3 regions of the Dactylosporangium maewongense genome follow, and region 3 is predicted to be linked to each of the others. Evidence: riboswitches for the same ligand, from Rfam matches in the RefSeq annotation. Region 3 holds a riboswitch; each other region holds the start of a gene.

Region 1 (5,900 bases), on a different contig from region 3:
GAGGGCCCGGCGCAGCGCGTACTTGGTGGTGCGGCCGCGGGGTGGCACCTTCAGCCGGTCGGGCAGCCGGGACAGGACCTCGAACACGCCCTTGTCCAGGAACGGCACGCGCAGCTCCAGCGAGTGAGCCATCGACATCCGGTCGGCCTTGGTCAGGATGTCGCCGGGCAGCCACGTGTTGATGTCGATGTGCTGCATGGTGGTGAGGTCGTCGAGGTCCGCGGCCTCGGCGTAGAGCGCCGCGGTCACGTGCGGGTGGCCCACCCCCGGGCCGCCCAGGAGGATCCGGGCCTTCTCCTCGTCGCCGAGGACGCGGGCGTTGCCGAAGTACCGCGTCTCGATCGGCGTCGTGGCCCGCAGCAGGTAGCTCTTGCCCTTGACACCGTCGGGGACCGCACGGGCCAGGGCGCGCAGGCCGCGCTGGATCGGTGCGCCGAGGCGGCGCACCGGTGCGAGGGAACGTGGCTCCCCGTAGATGGTGTAGCCGCCGGCGAGCTCGTCCGCGCCCTCGCCCGACAGCACCACGGTGACGTGTTCGGCCGCCGTCTGCGCCAGGAAGTACAGCGGGACGATCGACGGGTCGGCGACCGGATCGCCGAGGTGCCAGATGATGCGCGGCAGCGCCACCATCACCTGCTCGGGATTGACGATGGTGGGCACCAGGTCGACGCCGAGGTGGCGGGCGGACTGCTCGGCCACGTCGAGCTCGGAGTACGCGGTGGCGGTGTCGAAGCCGGCGGTGAAGGCGCGCAGGCGTGGGTGGACCTCGGCGGCGAGCGCGACGATGGCGGTCGAGTCGATCCCGCTGGACAGGAACGCTCCGACCGGGACGTCCGCCCGCAGGTGGCATCGCACGCTCTCCCGCAGCGCGTCGCGCAGCTCGTCCACAATGGACTGTTCGGTGACCGCCGGGTCCGGCCGGAACTTCGGCCGGTTGAGACGCCGGACCACCGGCGGGTAGCCGAGCGCGCGGGTGAGCAGCCCGCCGCTGGGCAGCCGCGCGATGTGCCGGTGCAAGGTGTACGGCTCGGGCACGTACTGCATCGTCAGGTAGAGCGACAGCGCGGTCTGGTCGAGCTCCCCGCCGGCGACCCCCAGCAGCGGCGCCTTCTCGCTCGACAGCCACAGCCCGTCGACGGTCGGCAGGTAGTACAGCGGCTTGATCCCGAACTGGTCCCGCGCCGCGTGCACCGTCTCGGTGGCCTCGTCCCAGAGGGCGAACGCGAACATGCCGCGGAGCCGGCCGAGCGCGGCCTCGCCCCAGTAGTGGTAGGCGGCGGCGACCACCTCGCTGTCGCCGCCCGTGGCGAACTCCGCGCCGTGCACGCGGATCAGTTCCTCGCGCAGTGCCTCGAAGTTGTAGATCTCGCCGTTGAAGACCAGCGTCCACCGGCCCGCATCCGGCCCGCTCGGCGGGTACCGCAACGGCTGCCGGCTGCCTTGCACGTCGATGATGGCGAGCCGTTTGAAACCGGCCGCCACGCCTTGTCCGGCCTTCTCCAGGGCCATGTCGTCGGGGCCGCGGTGGTCGAGCAACTCGAGTTGCCGTTCCACCAGTCCGAGGGTCTCTGGGGAGATGGCGAAGTCCCCCACGTACATCAGGAAGCCGCACATGGCGTCGTTTCCCTTCGGTCGCCTCGCGTGGCAGCGGTGTCGGGCCGCGGACCGCTCTGTCGGCGGTCGCCCGTGAGCCGTCGCCGGTGAGCTCCCGCCGGCACCGGCTGAGCCCCCGCTCGAACGGCCACAGTGCGCCGCGCGATCCAGCCGAACAGAGGCTGCCGGGTCCGGGCGCCCGATTGCCCGGCCGTCATCCGATCCCTCCTCACCAGGGGGATCGCCGGCCCGCGGAGGGGTGAACCTCGCCCCGGGGTGACGATCGGGGCGGGCGGGCACTCCCGCCGTTTGGCCCTGCACCCCCCCGGGTAGCGGCGCGCCGGTCACATCGGTCCACGTCGGATCGGCGGCTAGCGAACCACCCGTTGTCTCCTGGGGAGAAGCCAATGCGCCTCGTCCGCGCCCGAAGCCGACCCGCGCACAGCGCCAGCAGCCGCCGTGCGAAAGCCGGGGCGCCGAGCCGCTCAGCACGCTGGATCCGGGGGCTCGGCCGGCTCCTGCTGTGCGGCGTCATCTCGGGTCTGGTCGTGGCCGCCGGTGTACTGCCACTCGCGTTCATCGGCGGCTCCACGGTGAACGCGAGCCGTGACGTCTGGACGAACCTCCCGGCGGACCTGGCGCTGCCACCGCCGCCGCAGGCCACCTACGTCTACGCCAACGACGGCAAGACGCTCATCACCACGTTCTACGACGAGAACCGCAAGGACGTGCCGCTGGACCAGATCGCACCGGTGCTCCAGCAGGCCGTCGTCGCGGCCGAGGACACCCGCTTCTACCAGCATCAGGGTGTCGACGGCAGGGGCGTCCTGCGCGCGCTGGTCTCCAACGGCAGGGGCAACGCCCAGCAGGGCGCCTCGACGCTGACGATGCAGTACGTGCGCAACGTGCTGAAGAACGACCCGACCCTGTCGCCGCAGCAGCGGGTCGACTCGCTCGCCGACACGCCCGCCCGCAAGGTGCGCGAGATGCGCTACGCGACGAAGCTGGAACAGCACCTGAGCAAGCAGGACATCCTCCAGGGCTACCTGAACATCGCCTACTTCGGTGCCGGCGCCTACGGCATCTACGCCGCCAGCCAGACGTACTTCGGCAAGTCGGCCCTGGAGCTGACGCTGCCCGAGGCGGCGCTGCTCGCCGGGCTGCTGCAGTCCCCCGACGGCGACAACCCGATCAGCGGCGACCGCGACGCGGCCCTGCGGCGCCGCGCCTACACGCTCGACTCGATGGCGAAGATGAAGATGATCAGCGCCGCGGACGCCACCGCGGCGAAGGGCCAGGAGCTGAAGATCAACGAGCGCGACCTGCCCAACAACTGCGTGTCCGTCCCGCGGGAGCACAACGACTGGGGCTTCTTCTGCGACTACTTCCGCCAGTGGTGGGGCAGCCAGCCCGAGTTCGGCGCCACCCGCGCCGACCGCGACGAGGCGCTGCGCACCGGCGGCTACACCGTGGTCACCTCGCTTGACCCGGGCATCCAGGCGGCCACGCTCAACCAGTCCCTGAGCGTCTACGGCTACGGCAGCGCGCGGTCGATGCCGACGGCCGTCGTCACCCCCGGCACCGGCCGGGTCCTGGCGATGGCCGTCAACCGCCACTACAGCCTGGAACCCAACCCGCCCCAGCATCCACTGTTCCCGAACACCGTCAACCAGCTCATCGCGGGCGGTGGTGGCGTCGCCGGATATCAGGCGGGTTCGACGTTCAAGATGTTCACCATGCTCGCCGCGCTCGACGCGGGCATGCCGTTGAGCACCAACTTCAACTCACCGGGCCGGATAGCGACCGTGTGGCCGGCCAGCGGCCCGGGCAGCTGCGGGGGCAAGTGGTGCCCGGGGAACGACTCCCCGAGCTGGATGAACGGGAACCGGACGATGTGGAACGGCTTCGGCCGTTCGGTCAACACCTACTTCGTCTGGCTCGAACAGCAGATCGGCGCGCGCCGCGTGGTCGAGATGGCGCAGCGGCTCGGCATCACGTTCCGCTCCGCCGAGGACGCGGCGATGGCGGCCAAGGCGGACCAGTGGGGAGCGTTCACCCTCGGCGTCGCCTCGACCACACCGCTCGACCTCGCCAACGCCTACGCGGCGGTCGCCGCCGGCGGCCTGTACTGCCAGCCGCTGCCGGTGCTGTCGATCACCGACTCCAACGGCAAACCGGTCGACGCCGCCGCCCCGAAGTGCCGGCAGGCGGTCAGCGCCGACGTGGCGGCCGCCGCGACCGACGCGGCACGGTGCCCGGTCAGCCGGTCCTCGGCGTACGGCAAGTGCGACGGCGGCACGGCGGAGAACGTGTCCGGCATCCTGGGCGGCCGCCCGGTCGCGGGCAAGACCGGCAGCTCCGAGTACAACTCGACCGAGACGTTCGTCGGCTTCACCCCGCAGATCGCGGCGGCCGGCATCGCGGTGAACGTGGACAACCCGAACGACCACGTGGGCAGCGGCGTCTCCGGCTCGGTCAACGCCGCCGTCGCGCAGACCATGGCGAGCGCGCTGCGCGGCCAGCCGGCCCAGGCGTTCCGGCCACCCAGCCGGGTACGCGCACTGGGCCGCTGACCGCGAGCCGCTGACGGCCGTGTCAGGCGGAGTATCCGCGCAGGGCGGTCCAGTGCGCGAGCTTGGCCGTCGTCAGCGTGTAGTACCCGACGCCCAGGGCGTCCGCGGGGTCGGCGATCTTCACCGTCTTGCCGCCGTCGAGGTACCCCACCACCGTGAGGTAGTGGCCGCCCGGGTACGAGTGCGAGTTGCCCTTGTCGTCCACGGTGGAGCCGGCGATGTTGGCGACCACGGCGTAGCCGTTGGTGATCGCGTTGACGACGTCGGCCTGCATCTGGTCGATCTCCGCCTGGGTGGCCGACTGACCGGGGATGAAGTGCGACTTGTAGAAGGAGGTCTTCGTGTACTCGTTGAGCGACCGGGTGGTGTCGTCGGCGGAGTTGGTGCCGTTGACGGTCGTGTGCAGGCTCTGGGCGACCTCGGACTGGGACGGGTACATCGACCGCGCGGTCAGCGCGATCCGGGTCGCCGCCGGGCCGCAGTAGTAGAAGTTCTCCTGCCAGGCGAACCGGTACGCGAGCTCCTTCTCCGCCGGGGCCGCCGGTTTGGTGGGGCTGGCCGAGGCGGCGGGCGGGGCGGGCTTGGACGTCGCGGTACCGGCGGGGGCCTTCGACGGGGCGGAGGCGGCGTCGGGCGCCGCCTGGGTCCGCTGCCGGTCACGCCCGGCCGGACCGGCGCCGGTTCCGGACGGATCCGCGGACGTCACCGACTGCGCGTCGGCCACCGGTGCGGGGGTCGAGGCGTGCACGGCCACGCCGACGGCCGCCGTCACCCCGAGGACCGCCGCGGCGGCCGCGATCGGCAGCACGCGGAAGCGCGACGGGGCGGGGCTCTGGTTCTGGTGCCTGGGTTTGTACAGGTAACTCACGGGTACCTCGACAGACATGCTCGATGACGGCTGCTGTTGCCGGTGCCGGACGTGATCCGGGCAGGGGGGTGCCACGCCGGCCGAGGGCCGGTGCGGTGACGGTCGGCGACTACCGGGCCGGGCCGAGGGTCGAGGTGCCCGAGGTGCTGCGGCACGGGCGATGCCGGGTCAGTGGCTGCACGGAGTGCTCCTTCCGGTGCCGCCTACCGGGTTAGCTGACGGGTTCGGGCGGGAGGATCGCCCTACCGCGAGGCGCTGGCCCCGCGGATTCACCCCGGTGGTGCTCGGTTCCCCGGCTCGCGCGGACGCGACTCAGCGGATCCGCCGCGGTGTCATCCGAGGTGGGTGACGTCGGGCCGGGCGGATGCGAGGACCATATCGGGGGCGCGGGAGGACCCCCGGAACCCCCACGCTGGTCGGCTACCTTGCGTGACGACGGCGTGGCGAACGGCCGGGTGCACGGGCCATCAGCCCGCCGGTCGGCTGCGCCGTGCCCCGGTGCACCTCGCCGACCGCGCCCCGGCCCCGTGCGGCCCGCCCAGTGTCCGGTCGGCAGGTTCGCATGCCCGGCATCACCCCGGATCCGGGGCCTCCCTAGGCTCGCCGGATGCTTCCGGGCGCCGACGATGACCAGCAGCTCAACGGTGCGACCGCACGCGGTCCCCGACACCTGCGCCGCTCCCGGCGGGGGCGGCACGCGACCCGATTCCGGCTGCGTGCACCCGTGCCGGCCGAGATCCGCCGCTACGCCGTGGGCGCCGTCGCGGTCGTGGCGATCGGCCTGTCCGCGACGCTGTCGGCGTCGGCCGGACCCGCCGCCGTGCCGGCGGACAGTGCGGCGTTCGCCGTCGACGCCGAACGCTCGG
Region 2 (5,900 bases), on a different contig from region 3:
CCTTGAAGGTGTGTCCCTGATAACACCAACGCTAGAAGCGAAGAGGGGGTTCAGGCTCCCGGATTTATGCCACGGTCGCGGAATTGTCACCCTACGTGTGCTGGTGCGGCGGGGTGGGCGCTGTGACAGGGTGATCCAGTGTCGTTGACCCCATCAGGTCCGGTCCGCCTGCACCGCGCCGCGCGCATCGAGGACGCCTTCCACGACGTGCTGGAGCGGCGGCTCCGGCTGCGCGGGTGGAAGGTCGCCGTCACCCCGTACACCGGCTACGGCGGCCCAGGCTGGGTCCGCGTCCTCGGCCGGGTCCTGCTGGCCCGCCTGGACCCGAAGCCCGGCAGGCGCCTCAAGAAGCTGCGCGGCTGGCGCTCGTTCACCGCCGTCTCCGTGGCCAACGCGCCCGTGCGGATCACGGCCGGGGGGCGCACCTGCGAGGTCCGCTGCGACCGTGGCGGCTTCATCGACACCGTCATCGAGGCCGACCTGGCCCCGGGCTGGGCGACAGTCACGCTGGAGAGCGAGGACAGCGCCCCGGTCGAGGCGCCGGTGAGGATCATCGACCCCTCCGTCCGCTTCGGCATCGTGTCCGACGTCGACGACACCGTCATGGTCACGACGCTGCCCCGCCCGCTGCTCGCCGCGTGGAACACGTTCGTCCTCGACGAGCACGCCCGGGCCTCCGTGCCGGGGATGGCCGTCCTGTACGAGCGGCTGGTCAACGCCAACCCCGGCGCTCCGGTCTTCTACCTCTCCACCGGCGCCTGGAACGTGGCGGCGACGCTCACCCGGTTCCTGTCCCGGCACCTGTACCCGGCGGGCCCGCTCCTGCTGACCGACTGGGGCCCGCAGCCCGACCGGTTCTTCCGCAGCGGCCAGGCGCACAAGCGGGCGTCGCTGGCCCGGCTCGCCTCGGAGTTCCCCGACATCCGGTGGCTGCTCGTCGGCGACGACGGCCAGCACGACCCCGAGATCTACGCGGAGTTCGTCGCCGAGCACCCCGACAGCGTCGCGGCCGTCGCGATCCGGCACCTCTCGCCGACCCAGGCCGTCCTCGCCGGCGGCTTCCCGACCCCGGTCGGCAGCACCCGCCGCCTGCCCTCTTCCGCGGACGCCGCCCAGCGCTGGCTGCGCGCCCCCGACGGCGCCGGCCTGTGGCGCCTGCTGCGCGACACGGAGCTGCTGTAGTTAGTAGCCATGGCTACTATTGCCATGTACAGTTTCTGGCATGAGTCCTACACCCGGGTTCCTGGTCTGGCGGCTGTCCATGAAGTGGAAGGTCGCCGTGGACCGGGCGCTGGCGCCGCTGGGGCTCACGCACGCGCAGTATTCGCTGCTGGCCACCCTGTATGGCCTGCAGCACGACCCGCGCAGCGCCGAGCTGCCCAGCCAGCGGCGGCTCGCCGACCACACCGGCCTCGAGGCGCTGTACGTCTCGAAGCTCGCCCGGACCCTGGAGTCGGCCGGCCTGCTCGACCGGCTCCCCGACCCCGCGGACACGCGCGCCGTGCAGCTGCGGCTCACCGACCGCGGCCGCTCGGTCAGCGCCGAGGCCGTCGGCATCGTCCGTGAGCTCATGGCGGAGCTGCTCGCGCCGCTGCCCGCCGATCGCCAGGCCGCGTTCGTCGCGGACCTGCAAGCCCTCCTTCTGGAAAGAGGTCCGTCATGACCACCCTCAACGGGCGCATCCTCGGCCAGGCCGAGCGCGCCACCCGCGCCGTCCTCGACCGCCTGCTCGCCCGCTCCGGCACCACCTTTGAGCAGTGGGTCGCCGTCAACCTCACCGCCGCCGGCCCGCTGACCCGCGACGAGCTGCTCGCGCAGATGTCGGCCGGCCTCCGGACCGACCCCGCCGGCCACGTCGACGCGGCGTTCGCGGCCGGCCTGCTGACCGGCGACGTCGCCCTCACCGACCTGGGCCGTTCGCGATACGAGGAGATCAGCGCCGGGATCAACGCCATCACCGGGCAGATTTATGGTGATTTATCGCCAGAAGACCTCGACACGGCCGGTCGGGTCCTGCTGCAGGTCACCGCCCGCGCGAACGCCGCACTCGCGGCGGCCTAGAACTCCGGCATGACCATCCACAGGTGGCCGTCGGGGTCGGCGAAGGTCCCGGCGTAGCCCCACGGCTGGTCGGCGGGCTCGGTGACGACCCGCCCGCCGGCGGCCCGGGCACGCTCGATCACGGCTCGCACGTCATCGCGCCCGGGCACCGGCCGGTGCAGCACGCACTCGCTGGTGCCGGCCGGCGCGACGGCGTGCTCGCCGATCGCCCAGGCGAAGCCGTCGGCGGGCACCAGCATCAGGGCGACGCCGTCCGCGAGTTCGAACCGCAGCGGCTCCGGCAGCCCGTCCCCGCTCGGCAGCCCGTCCCCGCTCGGCTGGCCGTCCCCGCTCGGCTGGCCGTCCCCGCCTGGCTGGCCGTCCCCGCCCGCCGGCTGGATCGGCCCGGTTTCGAGGACGGCGCGGTAGAAGTCGTGGGAGGCCACGCGGTCGGCGACCGGCAGCGCGATGGTGAAGGTCATGCAAGGTTTACGTCAGGACGCGCCGGAACTCATCGCCGCGGCGCGCGGGGCGCCGACCTTCGCGATGATGTCGGCCAGGACCTGCTCGGACTCGTCGTGCGGGACCTGACAGGTGCCGGCCGCGAGGTGGCCGCCGCCGCCGTACTGCAGCATCACCGAGCCGATGTCGGTCGGTGACGTGCGGTCGAGGATCGACTTGCCCACCGCGAAGACGGTGTTGAGCTTCTGCTTGCCCCAGATCACGTGGATGGAGACCCGGGCCTCGGGGAACAGCGCGTACACCATGAACCGGTTGCCGGCGTAGATCACCTCCTCGTCCCGGAGGTCCACGACGACCACGTCGCCCTCCAGGTGGCTCACCCGCCGCAGCTGGTCGACGAAGAGCTCCTGCTGCTCGCAGAACAGCTCCGCGCGCTCCGCCACGTCCGGCAGCGCCAGGATCTCCTCGACGTCCTGGTGGTCGATGCACGCGTCGATGAGCTGCATCATCAGCTGGTAGTTGGAGATCCGGAACTGCCGGAACCGGCCCAGTCCCGTGCGGCTGTCCATGAGGAAGTTCATCAGCGTCCAGCCGACCGGCTGCAGGATGTCGGTGATGTCGTACTGGGCGGAGTCCGCCTTGTCGACCGCTTCCATCAGCTCGTCGGACACGTTCGGGAACCGCGCGGCGCCGCCGAAGTGGTCGTAGATGACGCGGGCCGCCGACGGGGCCTCCGCGTCGATGATGTGGTTGGTCCGGTCGTCCATGTTGTCGCCCGCGTTGCGCAGGGTCTCCGAGTGGTGGTGGTCGAAGACGAGGTGGGCGCCGGGCGCGTAGGGCAGGTTCGTCAGGATGTCGTCGGGTCCGATATCGACCGTGCCGTCCTGGACGTCTTTGGGGTGCACGAACGTGATGTCGCCGATGAGGTCCAGGTGACGCAGCAGGACGGCGCACACCAGGCCGTCGAAGTCGCTGCGCGTCACGAGTCGGTGCTTCACTTCGGATCCCCTCACCCTGCGTCGGCCGGTCGACAGTTGCCCTATCGGCCGGCCGTACGCAGACGTGAGGTCTTGGCGGTGCTTACAGGAGCGAGAGGTGCACGTGGTTGGTGTGGTCGCTGGAGGGGTCCCCGCCCACGCCGCTGTAATGGTGCCAGCCGACCGCGGGTGTCCACACCTGTTTGAACCAGATGACGTACATGACGCCGAGCCGGTCCGCGTTCTTCACGAAGTACGTCGCCAGGTTGGCCCCGTAGACCTTGTCCTCACCGGCGGCGACGCCACCGAAGCCCGACTTGGCCTGCACCGAGAAGTCGCACGCGCGGCCCTTCGGGTGCTCGTACGGCCCGCTCGGCCGGTAGCAGGACACGAACCGCTTGAAGCCCGCCGCCTGCGCCTGCTGCATCGCGTGCAGCGTGCGCATCGTGATGCAGCCGCTGGTGGTCGGGTCGTTCTGCTTGCACGACTCCGAGGACCAGCCGCCGCTGGCGTTGCGCGGCGACGGCTGCGCGAGCGGCAGGTTGGCCGACACGAAGCCGTTGCTCGGCCCGCCCGCCTGGGCCAGGCCCTTCTCGGCTTCCTTCTTCTTCGCGGCCATGACGGCGACCTGCTCCTGCTGGAGCTTGACCTCGCCCTCGAGCGCCGTCTTCTGCGCCGCCTGGTCCCGCTTCAGCTGGTTGAGCTCGCGCAGCAGGTTGTCGTTGTGGTGGGCGATCTCGTCGATCGAGCCGGCCCGCTCCGCGAAGCCGGTGGGGCTCCCCGAGTCCATCAGCGCCACGAACGTGGTGAGCGGCCCCGTCCGGTACGCGGCGACGGCGATCGCCGACACCTGCTCGGTGACCCTGGCGAGGTTGGCCTCGGTCTGGGCGAGCTTGGCGGTCAGGTCCGCCTGGTTCTTCACCGAGGCGTCGTACTTGTCCTTGGCCTCGATCCACGCGCGGGTGCTCTCGTCGAGGACCTGGGCGAGGGACGCGTTGGATCCCTCGTCGCCCGTGTCGTCTCCCGGCTCGGCGGCGGCCGGAGTGGCGGCCATCCCAAAAAGGACGGCGGCCGTCATCAGGACGGCGATGATCCGCCGACCGGGATGTCGTGATGACATCTGGCTCGTTGTTCCTTCCGTCGGCCGCCGACCGGGTTAGCTGACGGGTTCGGGACGGAACGACCCCTACCGCGGTTGCCCGCGGATTCACCCCACTGTGCGGTTGGGTCCCCGATTCGCCGGTGTCGAGCCGGCGATTGGGCGGCAGTCGCGCCCGGCGCCGCGGGGGGCGGCGCCATGTCGGACGGGACCGACGGCCAGCCTACCCAGGGCGATCAGACCGCGCAGCGTACTGCCTGTCCGCCGCTGTGACGCACCTCTCGAAACCGCGCCGTCCAAGCAGGTCGCCTAAGCTTGCCGAAAGAATCTCGCGTGACGGAAATCACTCAACTGGCCTCACCCTGCCGGCAACGTTCTCGCCCGGGCGATTGTTTTACGCCACCCCGCGGTCACCCCGTGTCACCCCGAGTCACCTCGGAAAGGTGAGGTTAGCGGAACCGTAAAGATTCTTCATAAATCGATGTGATTGCTCCTGTACCGCGGTGGTGGCTGGTCGGATGGGGGCTCAGCGTCGATCTGAACGGAAGTGATCTGGTGTCCAGAGTGCGCCTGTGGGCGGGGCTCGCCGCGACCGCCGTCGTCGGTGGCGTCGTCGCCGTCTTCAACATGCTGCCGGCGTCGGCGGCCACCTGTGCGCCGGCGTGGCAGGCGTCGGCCGTGTACACCGGGGGTGCCACGGTGTCGCGGAACGGGCACAACTTCCTCGCCAAGTGGTGGACGCAGAACGAGGCGCCGCCCGGGAACACCGGCGTGTGGCAGGACCAGGGGTCGTGCGGCGGGAGCACGCCGCAGCCGCCGACGCAGACCGGGTCCGCGGGCGGGTGCAGCTTCCCGGCGTGGGTGCAGGGTCGCAACTACGTGACCGGTGACATCGTGAAGTTCACCGACGGTAAGTACTACATCGCCGAGCACGACAACCCGGGGTACAGCCCGACGATCAGCACCTGGTACTGGGACCCGTACACCTGCAACGGCGGAGGGGGCGGCACGACGCCGCCGCCGAACCCGACCACGAACCCGCCGTCGAACGGGGCGTTCGTCGTCAGCGAGGCCCAGTTCAACCAGATGTTCCCGAACCGGAACCCCTTCTACACGTACAACGGCCTGGTCGCGGCGCTGAACGCCTACCCGGCGTTCGCGAAGACGGGATCGGACGCCCAGCGCAAGCAGGAGGCGGCGGCGTTCCTCGCGAACGTGAACCACGAGACCGGCGGCCTGGTGTACATCGTGGAGCAGAACACCGCGAACTACCCGCACTACTGCGACACGAGCCAGCCGTACGGCTGCCCCGCCGGGCAGGC
Region 3 (5,900 bases):
CCGCGGTCCGGGTGGCGGCCCGGCTGGTCGCGGTGCCAGGGCCCGGGGTGGTGGGCCGGCGGTCGGTGGGCGGGGTCAGGGGCGCCGGGCCACGACGAAGAGGCGCGGGAATGGCAGGATCGTGCCGAACGGCTCGCGGGGGTAGCGCTCGCGCAGCGCGGCGGCCACCCTGGCCCGGAAGTCGTCGAGCTCCGCACCGGACAGGGCGTCGAAGTAGGGGCGCAGGCCGGTCCCGCTGAACCACTCCAGCACCGGGTCCTCGCCGGGCAGGACGTGGAAGTACGTCGTCTCCCAGGCGTCCACGGCCAGGCCGAGCCCGGCGAGGGTGCGCACGTACCAGGCCGCCTCCCGCACCGGCGTCGCGCCGCGCGGCCCCAGGACGGTCGGGTCCAGGATGTCCGCGTCGAGGATCGGCCCGCCCGTCGGGACCTGGAACGCGAGCGTTCCGCCGTCGTCGAGCGCCGCGGCGAGCGTCGGCATCAGCGCGGCGTGGTCGTCGACCCACTGCAGGGAGGCGTTGGCGACGATGACGTCCACGGAGCCGCGCTGCGGCCGCCACCCGGCGATGTCGCCGAGCTGGAACGACAGCTGCGGGGTGCCGAGCGCTGCCGCCTTCGCGAGCATCTCGGGGGAGGAGTCGATGCCGAGCACCGCCGCGTCCGGGTAGCGCGTCGCGAGGGTCGCGGTCAGCGTGCCCGGCCCGCACCCGAGGTCCACGACCGCGACCGGCGCGGTGGTCTGGATGCGCGCCACCAGCTCGTGGAAGGGCCGCGCCCGCTCCTCGGCGAAGCGGCTGTACTGCTCAGGATCCCAAGAGGCCATGCCCCGATCTTGCCGGGCATGGCCTCTTGGACGTGCTGTCAGGGCTTACTTGTGCGGTCTGCCGTAGCCGTACGTGTCGCTGCGGCCGTCGATCGACTGGACCTCGACGTTTCGGCCCGTCGTCGGGGCGTGGATCATCTTGCCGTTGCCGATGTAGATGCCCACGTGCCCCAGGCCACGGAAGAACGCCAGGTCGCCGGGGGAGAGCGCGGACCGTGAGATGTGCGTGGTCTTGCTCCACTGCTGCGCCGCGTTGTGCGGCAGGATGACGCCGGCCGCCTTCCAGGCGCCCATGGTCAGGCCGGAGCAGTCCCAGCTGCTGGGTCCGGCGGCGCCCCACTTGTAGGGCTCGCCGAGCTGGGCGCAGGCGAAGGCCACCGCCGCGTTCGCCGGTGACGTGCACTCGGCACCGAGCGCGACCTTGACACCCGTGGAGCCGGTGCCGCCGGTGGTGGAGCGGCGGCGGAGCGCCTCGAGCTTCTTGACGTCGCCCTCGATCTTCTTCTTCTTGGTCTCGAGCTCGGTCTTCTGCGCGGTCTCCGCGGCGAGCGTCTCGTCGATCTTCTTCTTCTCTTCGTCCAGCTTCGACTTGGCCGACGTGAAGTCGGCGATCTCGTGCTGCTGGTGCTTGCCGATCTGCTGCAGCGTGGTCAGCTGGTCCATGAGTGTGTCGGACGACCGCGCGTTGAGCACGATGCTGAGGTTCTGCAGGCTGCCCGCGCCCTTGAACGCCGCGACGGCGATGACGTCCACGTTGGCGTTGGCGTTGGCCATGTTGTCGACGTAGGGCTGGAGCTTCTTCTGCAGCTCGGCGGCGGCCGCCTGGGTGGTGGCCAGATCGCCATTGATCTTGTTGTAGGCCTCGACCAGGTCTTCGAGCTCGTCGCCCGCCTTCTGGATCTGGGCGTCGATCTCGGCCGCTGTCGGATCGGCCTTGGCGACACTCGCGGGCGCCACGATCGCCAGCGACACGACCCCGATGAAGAGCGTGCGCAGCAGGGACCGTTTGGTGCGGTGTCCAGCGGACAAGGGATGACCCTTCTTCACCGACCGCCTACCGGGTTAGCTGACGGGTTCGGGCGGGAAGAGTGCGCCCTACCGCGCTGTGCGGATTCACCCCAAGGACCCTGGGTCCCCGGCTCGACAGCGCCAGAGCGGCGCTCGACTCGGCGGCGCTTGCCCGGCGCCGCCCGGGGTGGGCGACGGACTGCCGTGCAGGCCAGGACATAACTTAACGTGATCACCAACGAAGCGAAACCCGCGAGCGTTGTTGAATATCGATTACCCCAAAAGTCCGAATCACGGCGGGTTGTCGCTCCACATCGGACAGTGACGCACCACAGAAGATGGTGTTGACGGACACACAATTGGGGCTTGATTCTGCTCTGAGACCCGGTTAAATACACGTAACTTTATTCACCGTCGATGCACATAGTTCGCCCACTCCGAACACCCCCGGAGGAGCGTCACCGGATGTTGCGTGTCCAGAACCTCGAGGTCGTCTACGACGACGTGATGCTGGTGCTGCGAGGCGTCAGCCTGCAGGTCCCACCAGGACGCATCGTCGCGCTGCTCGGCGCGAACGGTGCCGGCAAGACCACGCTGCTGCGGGCCCTGTCGGGCCTGCTCGGCGTCCACGACGGCGCCATCACCAAGGGCGCCATCACGCTCGACGAGAAGCCCATCCACCGGCTCAAACCGGCCGCCGTGGTCCGCCGCGGCGTCTCGCAGGTGATGGAGGGGCGCAGGACCTTCGCCGAACTGACCGTCGAGGAGAACCTGCGGCTCGGCGCCCACACCCGCCCGAAGGGCCGGGCGGAGGCGATGGACCGCATGTACACCCTGTTCCCCGTGCTCGCGCAGCGCCGCGGCAGCATCGCCGGCTACCTCTCCGGCGGCGAGCAGCAGATGCTGGCGATGGGGCGGGCGCTCATGTCGGACCCGGCGTACCTGCTGCTCGACGAGCCCAGCCTCGGGCTCGCGCCGCGCCTGGTCGAGCAGGTCCGCGACCTGATCGTGCAGATCAACCAGGCCGGCACCGGCGTGCTGCTGGTCGAGCAGAACGCGACCATGGCGCTGTCGATCGCCGAGCACGGATACGTGCTGGAGACGGGCAAGGTCGTGCTCGACAAGCCCGCCGCCGAACTGCTCGCCGACGACGACATCCGCGAGTTCTACCTGGGACGGGCCGAGCGGTCCTTCCGCGACGTGAAGCACTACAAGCGTCGCAAGCGCTGGCTGTCATAGAAAATCAGGAGTCGCCGTGCTGCGTTTCGAAGACGTCCGGCTCAGCTTCGCCGGCGTCAAAGCCATCGACGGGGTTTCGTTCACCGTCGCCAAGGACGAGCTCTTCGCCGTCATCGGGCCCAACGGGGCCGGAAAGACGTCGATCTTCAATGTGATCTCCGGGGTGTACCGGCCGCAGCAGGGCAAGGTGTCCCTCGACGGCGCCGACCTCACCGGACTGCGCCCGGACAAGGTCGCCAAGCTGGGCGTGGCGCGCACCTTCCAGAACGTCGAGCTGTTCCAGCACCTGACCGTGCTGGAGAACCTCATGCTCGGCCGGCACCACCACATCCGCTACGGCACGCTCGCCGCGATCGCGTGGCTCGGCCGGGCCCGGCGCGAGGAGATCGCCAACCGGGCCGTGGTCGAGGACATCGTCGACTTCCTCGAACTGGCGCAGTGGCGCCGGCTGCCGGTGGGGTTGCTGCCGTACGGCGTGCAGAAGCGCGTCGAGCTCGGCCGGGCCCTCGCGATGGAGCCGAAGCTGCTGCTGCTGGACGAGCCGGTCGCCGGGATGAACCTGGAGGAGACCGAGGACATGGCCCGCTTCATCCTCGACGTCCGCGAGGAGCTCGGTGTCCCGATGATCCTCGTCGAGCACGACATGGGGCTCGTCATGGACCTCGCCGACCGGGTGATGGTCGTCGACTTCGGCGTCCCCGTCGCCACCGGCACGCCCGCCGAGGTGCAGAGCAACCCCGACGTCCTGCGCGCCTACCTGGGGGAGGTGGAGCGAGCATGACGATCGCCGAACTGGTCAGGCGGCACGCGGAGCGCACGCCCGCCGCCGTCGCCATACGGGAGAAGCACCGCGGCATCTGGCGCGAGATCACCTGGCGTGACTACTGGAAGACCGCGGAGACCGTCGCCCGGGCGCTCAGGTCGCTCGGCGTCCAGCCCGGCGACCGGGTCGCGATCCAGTCGGAGAACCGCTCCGAGTGGCTCTTCGTCGACGTGGCGACCGTCGCGGTGCGGGCGGCGACCGTCGGGCTGTACCCGACGAACCCGCCGGACGAGGTGCGCCACATGCTCGCCGACTCCGGCGCCCGGATCCTCTTCGCCGAGGACCAGGAGCAGGTGGACAAGGCCCTGGCGGTCCTGGACGACTGCCCCGGGCTGGAGTGGATCGTCTACCTGGAGCCCAGGGGCATCCGCGGCCGGTACAAGCACCCGAAGCTCATCGCGTGGAGCGACCTCCTGGCGTCGCACGCGGACGCGGAGCCGATCGAGCTGGCCTCGGACCCCGGCGACGTGGCCACGCTGATCTACACGTCCGGCACGACCGGGCGGCCCAAGGGCGCGATGCTCACCGTCGCCAACGTGGACTTCGCGATCCGGGTCCTGGTCGAGGGCGGCGGGTTCACCGACCCGCCACCGGGGCCGCACGACCTGACCCTGTCCTACCTGCCGCTGTGCCACGTCGCGGAGCGGGTCTTCACGGTCTGGTTCAACGCCGCCGCCGGCGTCACCGTCCACTTCGGCGAGTCGATCGCGACCGTGCAGGCCGACCTGCGCGAGGTGCAGCCGACGATCCTGTTCGGGGTGCCCCGCATCTGGGAGAAGATGATGGCCGGCATCACCGTCCGGCTCGGCGGGGCGTCGCCGCTCAAGCGGGCCAACGCGCGGCTGTGGCTGCGGGTCGCGGACCGCATCGGCGCCACCCTGGAGGCCAACGGCGGACGGCACACCACCGGCAGCCGGCTGCGGTACGCGATCGGCTGGCTGCTGTGCTACCGGGCGCTGAAGGACCGCATCGGCGTCCGCCGGGTCCGCTACGCCGCCAGCGGCGCCGCCCCGATCGCCCCCGACGTGCTGCGGTTCTTCATGGGCATCGGGGTGCCGATGCACGAGGTGTACGGCATGACCGAGAACACCGCGATCGGCACCGCCAACCGCCCGGGCCGGATCAGGCTCGGCACGGTCGGCGAGGCGCACAGCGGCGTCGAGATCCGCATCGCCGACGACGGGGAGATCCAGACCCGGCACCCGGGCACGTTCGCCGGCTACTTCCGCAACCAGGCGGCGACCGACGAGGCGATGACGGCGGACGGCTGGCTGCGCACCGGCGACGTCGGCGAGCTGCTCGACGGTACACACCTGAAGATCACCGACCGGTCGAAGGACATCATCATCACGGCCGGTGGCAAGAACGTGGCGCCGAGCGAGATCGAGAACGCGCTGAAGGCGTCGCCCTTCGTCAAGGAGGCGGTCGTCATCGGCGACCGGCGGGCGTTCCTCACCGCCCTCATCGGCATCGAGCTCGACACCGTGGGGGAGTGGGCGCAGCGCCGCGGCATCGGCTACACCACCTACCGCGACCTGGCCGGCAAGCCCGAGGTCATCGCGCTGATCCAGGGCGTGGTCGACGCGGTCAACGCCGGCCACAACCCGGTCGAGCAGGTCAAGACGTTCCGGATGCTGCCCAAGGAGCTCGACCACGAGGACGGCGAGCTCACCGCGACGCAGAAGGTCCGCCGCGGCGCCGTCGCCACGACCTTCGCCGCGCTGGTCGACGACATGTACGGGAGCCTGAACAGGAGCACAGTGTGAAGGACTTCCTCGAGAGCGTCCTGCGCGGCATCGGCACGGGCAGCGTCTACGCGCTGCTCGGCCTCGGGTTCGTGATCATCTACAAGGCGACCCGGGTCATCTCCTTCGCCCAGCCCGCGTTCATGCTGGCCGGCGCGGTCCTGGTGACCTACCTCGCCGGTCCGCTCGGCTTCTTCCTCGCCCTGGCCGCGTCCGCCGTGCTCACCGGCGGCATCGCGCTCGGCGTGGAGCGGCTCGCGGTC

What was found. A riboswitch is a leader RNA that binds a small molecule or an ion and turns the genes downstream of it on or off. The one in region 3 is predicted to bind cyclic di-AMP.
Region 1: another riboswitch for cyclic di-AMP. It lies ahead of ABD332_RS20725 (C39 family peptidase); the one in region 3 lies ahead of ABD332_RS53435 (C40 family peptidase).
Region 2: another riboswitch for cyclic di-AMP. It lies ahead of ABD332_RS07785 (coiled-coil domain-containing protein); the one in region 3 lies ahead of ABD332_RS53435 (C40 family peptidase).

What each region holds. Positions count from the first base shown of each region.
Region 1 covers NZ_BAAAQD010000007.1:430,631-436,530, reverse strand. The annotation lists gene asnB (asparagine synthase (glutamine-hydrolyzing)) at 1-1,599, opposite strand, end outside; gene ABD332_RS20730 (transglycosylase domain-containing protein) at 2,001-4,166, shown strand; gene ABD332_RS20725 (C39 family peptidase) at 4,189-5,034, opposite strand; cyclic di-AMP (ydaO/yuaA leader) riboswitch at 5,220-5,362, opposite strand; gene ABD332_RS20720 (hypothetical protein) at 5,642-5,900, shown strand, end outside.
Region 2 covers NZ_BAAAQD010000002.1:183,661-189,560, forward strand. The annotation lists gene ABD332_RS07760 (App1 family protein phosphatidate phosphatase) at 139-1,182, shown strand; gene ABD332_RS07765 (MarR family winged helix-turn-helix transcriptional regulator) at 1,223-1,663, shown strand; gene ABD332_RS07770 (hypothetical protein) at 1,660-2,061, shown strand; gene ABD332_RS07775 (VOC family protein) at 2,058-2,522, opposite strand; gene ABD332_RS07780 (exopolyphosphatase) at 2,535-3,500, opposite strand; gene ABD332_RS07785 (coiled-coil domain-containing protein) at 3,583-4,533, opposite strand; cyclic di-AMP (ydaO/yuaA leader) riboswitch at 4,609-4,745, opposite strand; gene ABD332_RS07790 (glycoside hydrolase family 19 protein) at 5,134-5,900, shown strand, end outside.
Region 3 covers NZ_BAAAQD010000040.1:34,289-40,188, forward strand. The annotation lists gene ABD332_RS53430 (methyltransferase domain-containing protein) at 76-822, opposite strand; gene ABD332_RS53435 (C40 family peptidase) at 868-1,851, opposite strand; cyclic di-AMP (ydaO/yuaA leader) riboswitch at 1,859-2,004, opposite strand; gene ABD332_RS53440 (ABC transporter ATP-binding protein) at 2,296-3,069, shown strand; gene ABD332_RS53445 (ABC transporter ATP-binding protein) at 3,086-3,850, shown strand; gene ABD332_RS53450 (AMP-dependent synthetase/ligase) at 3,847-5,658, shown strand; gene ABD332_RS53455 (branched-chain amino acid ABC transporter permease) at 5,655-5,900, shown strand, end outside.